Regions from separate parts of the Marinobacterium aestuarii genome, predicted to be linked through region 1. Evidence: riboswitches for the same ligand, from Rfam matches in the RefSeq annotation. Region 1 holds a riboswitch; the other holds the start of a gene.
The links. Region 1 has a riboswitch for cyclic di-GMP ahead of A8C75_RS15665 (dockerin type I domain-containing protein). Riboswitches for the same ligand answer to the same signal wherever they lie in the genome.
Positions count from the first base shown of each region.

Region 1 (5,489 bases):
CCGGCATCTGCTCCAGCAGGCGCCGACACACCGTGGTTTTGCCGGTGCCGACCTCTCCGGTAAGCAGGACAAAACCACCATTGCTGCCAATGCCATACAGCAGATGGGCAAGCGCTTCCTGATACTGTTCACTGAGAAAAAGATAACGCGGATTAGGCGCTATCGAGAACGGCGATTCACTCAAACCAAAATAGTTGTTGTACATCTGCGTTACCATCCCGGCCTGACATGGAGTAACTATAGATGTTGCCTGTGCCTTTTACCGACTGGTAGTGCCCAAAATTGCCATCGCAAAAAAATGTAGAGCAGACGCCAGAAATGACTCAGCTGCGTGAAAAGCAAGCATTGAATCCCTGATACCAATGCATCAATTTCCAGTTGTCCCAAGGTGGCCCATCCTATACTTGTTACAAAAGCGAAACAGAATTGCACTGAGCCCTCTATAAAACTCACTTACCCTGTGAAAAATGATGACCCTATCAACTGTCACAGAGGATCAGGGACGACACCTTGCATCAACGGGCACGGTCGCCCGCACAGCACTTTTTCTGGATATTTACGATAGTAATCGCGCGCCCAGCCTCAACCTTAACCTTAATGGCTGGACGCTAGAGCGCGTGACCAATATCGACAGCGCCCGCGATTCCCTGCGCGAACATAACTACTACGTCGGTCTGGTAAAGCTCGACTGGCCCTCCATCCAGGACCGGGATGAAATTGAAGATTTTTTCCACCAGGACCAGTACACCAACTGGATAGCCCTGACGACGCCAGACGTCATGCGTGATCACGCCTTCAGGCGCATGTTGTTTGAAAACTTCTACGATTACTTCACCCTGCCGCTGGACCCAAACCAGAGTTATCTGCAGGCCACCCTGGGTCATGCCTATGGCATCAGCCGGCTGCGCAAGCTGGAAGACAAGCAGCTTTCCATGCTGGATGAATTTCACATGGTGGGGGCCAGCCCCGCCATCATGGAAATATTCAAGCAGATCCGCAAGGTCGCCACGGCCGAGGCGCCGGTGCTAATCACCGGTGAAAGTGGCACCGGCAAGGAGCTCATTGCCCGCGCCATTCACCAGCGTTCGTCACGCCGCAAGGGCCCCTTCATCGCCGTCAACTGCGGTTCGCTGCCCGACACCCTGGTGCACTCGGAGTTATTCGGTTACGAAAAAGGCGCCTTTACCGGCGCCTACAAACGCAAAATTGGCCGCCTGGAAGCCGCCACCGAGGGCACCGTCTTTCTGGATGAGATCGGCGACCTGCCGCTCGACATGCAGGTGCACCTGCTGCGCTTTCTGCAGGAACAGACACTGGAACGCCTGGGCAGCAACGATAGCATCCATGTCAACGCACGGGTAATCGCCGCCACCAATATCGATCTTGAGCAGGCCGTTGAAGTCAGTAACTTTCGGGAGGACCTGTACTACCGGCTTAATGTACTCACGGTAAAGGTGCCGCCACTGCGCGAGCGCAACGGCGATATCGAACTGCTGGCACGGTTTTTCTTTCAGAAATTTCGCAATGAACAGGGCTGCCATGTGCGCGGCTTTACCCAGCAGGCGCTGTCCGCCCTCAATGCCTATGAATGGCCCGGCAATGTGCGCGAACTGATCAACCGTATCCGCCGCGCCATGGTCATGAGCGACAACCGCCTGGTGACACCGGCCGACCTGGGGCTGGACGACAGCGTCTGCAACAGCGGCCAGCAAATCACGCTGGAAGATGCACGCAACCGCGCAGAAACTCAGGCCATTCGGCAAAACCTGGAGCTGAGTCACAACAACGTATCCAAGGCGGCCCGCATGCTCGGCGTCTCCCGCGTCACCCTCTATCGCCTGATGGAAAAATATCAGTTGCGATAACAGCGCGCCGCGACTGCACCACTGAAAAAACCTTTAACGTCGCAATAAATCCACAGCCGCTGCAAATCCGACGCACACAAGCGTGCGAGCCTTGGAATTAATGCTACTCAAACGAAACAGCCATTCGGCCAAAGTGTTTCAGTTCATTTACAGATTTATCGCTTTCAAAATAGCGTTGCAATAAAAACCAATACTGATCAAGCGGTTAAAAAAATGGCGTGAAATGTGCACATTCCTGATAGGGCCTAAATTCCGCGCCCCGTTGCGTTAACCACAAGACCTGCTCGGGAGTTTTTCCGAACAACCGGAATCCAACAAAAAGGTAAACGGGATAAATCGGTGCCGGATCAACCGTTATCCAGATCTGACACCTCAGGCTGCACAGGTCGCAACCTGACCAACATGAGCCCTAACATGAGCCGTTCCAAGAACTACTACTACCGCAGCCGACTGCTAAGGGAACGGATTCGCAAGGACGAAGGCGCCCAGGCCACACCGCCTGCCACAACAGGGCGTGCAAACGCCGATGACGCCTTTGCGCTGCCCGACTATTTCCACGCTCCGCCCGCACCCGACGGCGATTTCCTCAGCGACGACCAAGGCCGCTATCCCAGGGTTGTACTCTGGGACGAAAATGCCTGAGCCTATCCTCACTTGAGCGCTTCCTTGCCAAACCATGCCCCTGATTCCCCTTCGCGACTCTGCGCCATCACTCCCGTGATCAGGCCCAGGAGCTCTCTCCCAGAAAATCAAAAACTCAAAACCTGTGCCGGAACCGCGAACTGTTTCACGTACCTTACAGCCCGCGTAACCATAATCACTATTTGTCTCCCCTTGGCAACGGATACTCACAAAATCGATCAAATTTGAGACATTACCCTGCGCCTATATTCCACATCTGTATAAATAACACTCGATTCAGCATGTTATAGTTCTTACCCATATTACGGAGCCCGTTAATCGCTCCGAAAACGTATCAAATTTTTAACAATCGCCAGAAAATGGCGGACAGTACTTTTAACAGGGATGCTCGGATGTGCGTAAATGGAACACAGAAAATGTGGCTACCACATGCCGAAAAAATATTTCACCCACGGGAAAACAGTACCGCGGCAACAGATTTATATTGAAAAGATCCTCTCCCGACAAAGGCAAAGCCTGAGTAATCAGGCGGCGCAAAGTTACGGGTCCTTGTTTGTGTTTTCAAATGCGAATCAGGATCGCCGGACCGCCGAAGGAGAGAACCACTTACGGATTGGCCGCTAGAGGATCTTTGCTGAATTTTTAACTTTCAGGAGAGATCTATGCGCCTTTCCAGGCTTCTGTTTACTAAGCTGTGGCTTAGTAAATCAAAACAAAATCAGCGTTTACTCAACGCTACTCACCGATGCAATCATAGTGCCCTGGGCGGCATTCGCACTAAGGCAACAGCGAACGTTGCTCGGCGCCGATTGCTGTGGACCCCGCTGACATTAGCGACCATGGCTCTGATGCTCACCAGTCCTGTACAGGCGGGCAAGCCCACAACGAAGGGCAAGCAGGACACAACGGGGGCGACTTATACGCCGCTGAGCCTCACAGTAGAGGACTACTATTTCCGCTACGGCCCAAGACCAGAAAATTGCTTGGGTGAAGACGATGAATTGGACTGGAAAGCGATCGGCGGTCTGAAGCCAGGTGAAAGCTTCACGTTCACTCCACAATACCCCGGCTGCCAGAGCCACCCGGCTGCAATCACGGTCAACCTCTCCTGGGAGGGTTCCGAACTCGTCTTGTCCAGCGCAGCGCCGGATGCAGACATGCAGAGCGAGGATCCGGGCCAAAAAGGCAGGGAAATTATCGCTCCCTCGGTGGCCAACCGGGCACAGCTGTGCATGTTCCCCACGTACAGCTCGAACGACGAGTTTTACAGCGTAACCGTAACCAATGTTGGCACGTCCAACGCCAACAACATCGTGCTAGACGGTCGTAGCGATAATGACTGGGCCATCAAATTTTACAATCGTTGCATGAATGCCGATGCCGACAATGACGGCTGGAACGACAGCCTCGAACACTCCATTTCAACGCTGCTGTACTCGGTTGGTTATGTCGATGGCGTCTACCAGCCTTACATCCTCTGGGGCAGCAACTATCTGAAAGCCAAAGCTGATACCAGTGCAGCGGATGACGAAGTCGACAGCTCTCCCGTCGACTTCAATGACGACGGAGTAATAAACAACCTCGATGTCGAAGAGATCAGCTGGTATCTCGGCGAAGGAAACGGCATCCCCCAAAGCCAGATCAGCCCTAACCCCAGCAATCCTGGCTATCTGTGGACCAACGCCCGGGAATGGCGCCGCTACGATGTGGACGGTGATGGCTATGTCGGGCAGTCCGACATCGATATCGTCTTGACACTGGTGGGACGCCCAATGCCAATGAGTGAGGACGTCATCGTGCCGACTGGACGAGTGATGGAACCGGAAGGCGGCAGCGTTCCCAAGGGCACCTATTATCAGATCAAAGGTCACGTCTGGGACAACGCCGCCGTAACAAAGGTCGAGTATCTGGTTGATGGACGAGTTCTGTGCTCCGCTACCGACCCGGTACCCAGCTTCGGCTACACCTCTGCGTTCCATACCTGCTGGTGGGACGTTCCCAAACGACAGGGTTTATATGAACTCTCGATCAGGGTCTATGACGCGGCGGGAAATGTATCGACCAGTGACGGACTTGTTGTCTCGGCAAACTGACAGAATTGAACAAGGGCGGGATTATCCCGCCCTTTTTAATATCACCCTGAAACTATTTTGTTTTAGGGGTCAACTACGATGGTGCAGGTATAGGTCGCCTGAGTCTCGAAGTTGAGACTGCTGGAAGTCTCGCTGTCGCCATCGAACAGATCGGTTTCAGCGATAACGGTACCGACACCTTCGCCAGTACAGCTAACGGTCGCTTTGGTTGCACCATGACCATCCATTGGCAACGAATCATAGCTGATGGTGAACTTGCCAAGCGGGGTGTTGTGGAAGCTTACGGTATCCTCGTCACCACTACCACAGGTGGCATCACCGGTCACTTCCACATTCTTGGCACTTTCACCGGCATAACCAGTTGGCGCGGTTTCCTCAACCTTGTAAGTGTCACCGACATTGAGATCAGCCAGGCAAGCTACGCCATTTACATCCGTGACTTGCGTACCCACAAGCTGGTCCTCGTCGTCATAGATGTTGAAGGTAACGCCAGGATGCGCAATCGTTGTCGGGTCACCATTAACGTCCTTCGTGGTTTTAGTGATTTTGATAGCTCCGGGTTTCCGCTCGTTCTCGAAAATCAGATTGACATCAGCATCGGCTGGCGTTGTCTCGGTGCGGGTGGCACAGGTTTCGAATACCGCAGATGTCGAGGCGTCAGAAGCGCCAAAATAGCCTTCAGGCACCGTCGTTTCACTTACGGTATAACTGACGACATCCAGCGAAGCATTCTTGATCGGCAGGCCATCAACACAGTGATAACCCGTCGGGCTTTCTGTCAAAGTAACCGGTAATGAAACATCACTTTGATCGGGAGTGTCGGAAATCACCTCGAATACAGCCCCAGCCAGCGCAGCACCGTCATCATCTGCCTTTTTCACCAGGATGG
Region 1 covers NZ_CP015839.1:3,574,834-3,580,322, forward strand. Annotated here, with positions in the region: gene A8C75_RS15650 (ExeA family protein) at 1-205, opposite strand, end outside; gene A8C75_RS15655 (sigma-54 dependent transcriptional regulator) at 471-1,865, shown strand; gene A8C75_RS15660 (hypothetical protein) at 2,280-2,507, shown strand; cyclic di-GMP riboswitch class I at 3,006-3,101, shown strand; gene A8C75_RS15665 (dockerin type I domain-containing protein) at 3,170-4,600, shown strand; gene A8C75_RS15670 (MSCRAMM family protein) at 4,663-5,489, opposite strand, start outside.

Region 2 (5,489 bases), 1.2 Mb from region 1:
TCCGGCTCCATGAAGGCCCATATCGAATCCATCGCCATGCTGGTCGATGTATTCTCAAGAGCCCTTGAGCAGGCCGGTGCCAGCACCGAGGTACTGGGCTTCACCACCGGGCACTGGAACGGTGGCCGGCCTATGAAGCAGTGGCTTGGACGTGGCAAGCCGGCCAATCCCGGCCGGCTGAACGAGCTGAACCATATCGTGTACAAGGATGCGGACACGCCCTGGCGGCGCGCCCGCGCATCCATGGCGGCATTGCTAAAGCCGGATCTGTTCCGCGAAGGCGTGGATGGCGAGGCCCTGCTCTGGACCCTGGGCCGCATGCAGGCAAGGCGGGAAGAACGCCGCATCATCATCGTCATTTCCGACGGTTGCCCGATGGACAGCGCCACCCTGCATTCCAACAGCGACGACTTGCTGGATGTGCATCTGCGCCAGGTGGTGAGTCAGATTGAAGCCCGCGGCGACATGGAGCTCTATGCCCTGGGTGTCGGGCTGGACCTGAGTCCCTACTATCGCCATAACCTGGCGCTGGACATGGAGCATCAGCTCGACAATGCCGTTTTCGAGGAGGTCTTGCAGCTGCTTGCCCGGGGCAGGCGCCGCTGAGCAGCGGCCTGAATCAGTAACCGGCCAGCTGCAGCTGCTCCACCAGCTCGGCGCTGTTACGCACCCGCAGACGGTCATGGATGGCCTGGATATGGTTGCGTGCCGTGGCGGGCGCTATCCCCAGCGCCCGGGCCACCTCCTTGTGACTGAGCCCACGCGCCACCTGCAGTGCCACCAGCAACTGGCGCGCGCTAAGGTTATCCACAGCCAGACGCGGCCGTACCCGCAGTATCAGCAAATCGTCCTCCAGCAGGCGCGTCAGCACCAACAGGCGCCCGACGAACAACTCCTGATTATCGTCCAGCAGCGCCCGGCACAGCGCGGCAGGTAGCCGCGGGCCCTGCCAGTCGGGCCATTCACGCCGCAATTGCACGCCAAACTCGCCTTCCTGGTAATGGAGCACACCGTTGCTGTCGACAATACCCAGACTGCGGTGCGGACCGCGGTGCTGACTGCTCAGACGCGCCACACCCAGCAGACGGTTGATCGCCTGGGACTCGATCAGGTGTGGCAGCAGCTGCTCGCACAGCAGTTGCTCCTGCGGATCAAAGCTATCGTCATCGCCAGCACGAAAAAATACACACTCATGCACCAGCCCAAGCTCGGGCTGGGGAACTGATATTCGCAGAGTCGGTGCCGGACCACTTAGCTGCTGTGCAACGTCTTCATCCGACGACAGGGCGGCGGCCCGGTCCGACACATCCCCACAACGAAACTCCCGCCGACACAGCAGACCTTCCAGCGTCTGCAAGGAGGTGCGCCACAAAAAACCGTTGAAAGGCAACGCCTGCCTGATCAGACCCAGCGCGGCCGTTTGAAATTCGGCATTCGCCTTCTCCCGCGCCACCCGGTACAACCCCAGCGTCAGCCTGTTGAGCGTATCCACCTGTTTTTCCCCATCTGGACTTTATCAGCTCGTGGGGCCATCCGTGCCAGCGCTGTTACAGCATCCTTACAGTTGCAGACTAGTTCAATTGCATCATGTTCGCGGCCTGAAACAAGTCCTATTGTTGGTGCCAGATCGCGTGAAAAGAACCCCGGACGGGCGCGCTGACAGCGCGATCCTGTAAGCGAAATAATACATCAGAAAAACGCCACACCCGCAGCGATGCGGAGCCGGAAAGCCACGGGTCTCAGCGAGATGGCCGGGTTGCCTGAAGCGTAGTCGGCGCCATCCTGGTCGCTGACTGGAACTGGCGGTAATGGTACCCGAACAGGTACAGCTCCCCCAGGGCGTTACCGCAACAGGATGGCGTTGGTTCCTGCCACAGGCACTGACAGTCCACTTGCCTGAACCGGTACACCCTACCCCGCCAACCCAGTCAGCCCCATCAGCGCCGCATGGCGCTTCCAGCGAATTATGCACAGAGTCACAACCGGATCGGCGGTGCGCCCGACCCATGTCATCAATTCCGCCCGGGAATAAGGGCTATATGGATAGAACCCAATTGATAGGGTTGCTCCACGAACTGAACAGCAGGGGTGTTAGCAAATGAAAAAGCTGTCTTTACTGGCCATCGCCATTACCGCCGCCATGGGGCTACCTGCAGCGGCCACCTTTGGCGCTGATGCATTGGAAACCGATGTTATCAAACTGAAAACGGACTCCTCCAACCTGAAGGCTAATACGGATAACCTGAAGAAGGACACTGACACACTCAAAGCCAACACCGATAACCTGGCGGGTGGCCTAGGCGCTGTTGCGGCGAGAGTATTGATATTAGAAACGACCGGAGGACCGGTAGGTCCGCAAGGGCCCGCAGGCCCACAGGGACCGGCAGGTACTGATGGCGCTAAAGGCGATAAGGGTGACACCGGAGCACCCGGTACTGATGGTGCTAAAGGCGATAAGGGTGACACCGGAGCAACCGGTATTGATGGTGCTAAAGGCGATAAGGGTGACACCGGAGCACCCGGTACTGATGGTGCTAAAGGCGATAAGGGTGACACCGGAGCACCCGGTATTGATGGTGCTAAAGGCGATAAGGGTGACACCGGAGCAACCGGTATTGATGGTGCTAAAGGCGATAAGGGTGACACCGGAGCACCCGGTACTGATGGTGCTAAAGGCGATAAGGGTGACACCGGAGCAACCGGTATTGATGGTGCTAAAGGCGATAAGGGTGACACCGGAGCACCCGGTGCCACAGGACCGCAGGGGCCAACTGGGCTTAGCAACTATGAGCGAATTCAAATGGATTGCACCACGTCAGTCGCTGGAACAACTAGCGTCACGTGCACCGCACCTTGTCCGCTTGGGAAAAAAGTGCTCGGCGGTGGACTATTTAATGCGAATTCGAACTGGGTGGTCATTCACAGTTACCCAGCCACCGATGGAAGCTGGTCGGCCACTCTGACAAGATCGGGTACAAATACGACTGCCAATGTCAGCGTTTATGCCATTTGCGCAAACACTAACTAGCATCGAGATGCTCAGGAGACTTGTCATGAAGAGTACTATTGCTGTTTGCGCCACCCTTGCCCTGCTGTTGGCCGGTAGCGCCCAGGCGAACCATTGCGACGCTGATCTGGCCGATGCAGAGCAGGCCATCGGCACGGCCGCAGTCACCCTTGAACCCAATGCACTGGATGCGGCGGATGCGCTGGTGGATCACGCTATCACCGCCTGCGAGGCTGAGGAAGACCAGCTGGCGACCGCGGAGCCTGACTCCCCCATGGCCGATCCGGACTACGTGACCGTGGGTCAGTCGATGCTGATCAACGCCACCCAGCTGGCCAGCGGCAACTAGAACCGACCGAGGCGCCCTGCCGCCTCGACTGCACACCCCTGAAAGGGGCTGGGCCTTGAGCGCCAGCCCCTTTTTATATCAAGCCGAAACCCGCTAGAAAAGCAGCCTGCACAGGGCTGTTCCCACCACGATTTCTCTGCGTTGACGCTGGTCAATTCGCCACATTATCTCTTGGCCCCAGCCATGGATATGAAGTGGTCCTAAACATTCCCACTGGCAAAGTTGAATATAAAACGACCGCCTACCCTTGCAGGGTGAGCGTTCGGGGCGCGGACTGATGCCCTGAAAGGCATTGCCAGACCTCGCGCCCGGCAGAGCCGACTAGAATAATAACAACCCAGCACTCGCTGATGGACCCAGAATCGGAGCTACAAATGAAATTTACAAGTAAGGCTACGAAAGTTCTATCCCTGTCACTCTGCCTCGCTGTTTCCGCGGTGGTAAGCACAATGGCCCAGGCCAAAACCTTCAAGGTCGCGGTCGGTGATGCCGCAGGCGGCACCCAGCATGAGCTGGGCAAGAAATTCAATGAAGTTCTGATGGAAAAAACCGGCGGCAAACATGACGCCAAACTGTTTATGAATGGCCAGCTCGGCAGCGAGCAGGACACCGTGAACGACGCTGCAATCGGCACCCTGGATTTCTCTATCCTGGCCATCAACAACGTTACTCCCTTCTCCCCCAGCGTCGGCGCCCTCACTCTGCCGTACATGATCCAGAGCCTGGACGATGCCATCACCTTGACCCAGGGCCCTGTCGGTGAACAACTGGTCGAGAACACCCTGCGGGATGCCGGCGTACGCATCATCGGCTGGGCCTATTCCGGCTTTCGCGTGCTGACCAACTCCAAGCACCCGGTCACCACCCCGGCAGATCTGAAAGACGTTGTAGTTCGCGTGCCCAAAAACGAAATCATGATCGATACCTACAAGGCTTGGGGTATCAACGCCACGCCTATGGCCTGGTCCGAAACCTTCACCGCACTGCAGCAGGGCGTTGTCGATGGCCAGGACAACCCGTACATCACCGTCTATGCGATGAAGTTTGATGAAGTGCAGAAGTACGTCACCAACCTGCGCTACCTGTTCTCCATTGAGCCGCTGATTGTCAGCGAGTCCGTGTTCCAGGATCAGTCCGCCGAAGACCAGGCCGCCATCCTGGAAGCCGGCAAGGCTGCCACTGCCCACAGCGCTCAGTTCCTGCGGGATCAGGAAAGCAAGATCAAGGCAGAGCTGACCGAGAAAGGCATGGTCATCGCGGATCCGGCCGATAATGAGAAAGAGTGGATCGACCTTGCCACAAGCAAAGTCTGGCCGAAGTATGTCGACAGCATCGGCGGCAAGGACGTCCTGAACAACGTACTGAAATCGCTGGGCCGCGACGAAATCTGATCCCTTGTTAGCAGCCGCCCTTGCGGTGGCCGCGCAATGAATCGGTTTCCACCAGAAGGCTGTCTGGACAGGCTGGTCCGAGCACGTTGATCAGCCCTATTCCGGCAGCCTTCTGGCTTTATATCAGCACGTTAAAATGCATGACGCTGCTGCCCGTCGGGTAGGCCAGCCCGCATTTCCAGGAGAACTCACTATGGCAAAAGCCACGGTTCTATTCAGGATTCTCGGTAATATCGAGAGTTACATCTGCCGAACTCTCCTCTCCGTCTTCGTCATACTGCTGTTCCTGCAGATCATTTCACGGGAGCTGTTCCAGCATTCTCTTTCATGGACTGAAGAGCTTTCGACCTACATGTTTGTCTGGTTCGTATTCTTTGGCGCCAGCTATGCAGCCAAACTATCGGCCCACAACCGTGTCACCTTCCAGTTCAAACTCCTGCCCCCCAAGGTAGGGGTCGTCATGGAAGCCATTTCTGACCTTATTTGGGTCTGCTTTAACTGTTATTTCGTGTACCTGAGCTACGACTTTGTATTCCACAAGATGAACCTGTTCTGGAAATCTCAGACGCTCGGCGTCCCCATGAAATATATCTACCTGATTCTGCCTATCGCATTTTCCCTGATGACTATTCGCATTCTGCAGGTTAATTATTACAAGCTGATCAAAGGCATTGATATTCGAGATCCCGAGTCGCTCGAAGTCGAAAAGCTGATGGACTCAGACAATCAGAATAGCAAGTCC
Region 2 covers NZ_CP015839.1:4,764,406-4,769,894, forward strand. Annotated here, with positions in the region: gene A8C75_RS20840 (cobaltochelatase CobT-related protein) at 1-606, shown strand, start outside; gene A8C75_RS20845 (helix-turn-helix transcriptional regulator) at 620-1,492, opposite strand; cyclic di-GMP riboswitch class I at 1,690-1,764, shown strand; gene A8C75_RS23735 (collagen-like domain-containing protein) at 2,099-3,028, shown strand; gene A8C75_RS20855 (hypothetical protein) at 3,054-3,356, shown strand; gene A8C75_RS20860 (TRAP transporter substrate-binding protein) at 3,806-4,747, shown strand; gene A8C75_RS20865 (TRAP transporter small permease) at 4,941-5,489, shown strand, end outside.
Region 2: it holds a riboswitch for cyclic di-GMP, as region 1 does, so the genes downstream of both, A8C75_RS23735 (collagen-like domain-containing protein) here and A8C75_RS15665 (dockerin type I domain-containing protein) in region 1, are expected to answer to the same signal.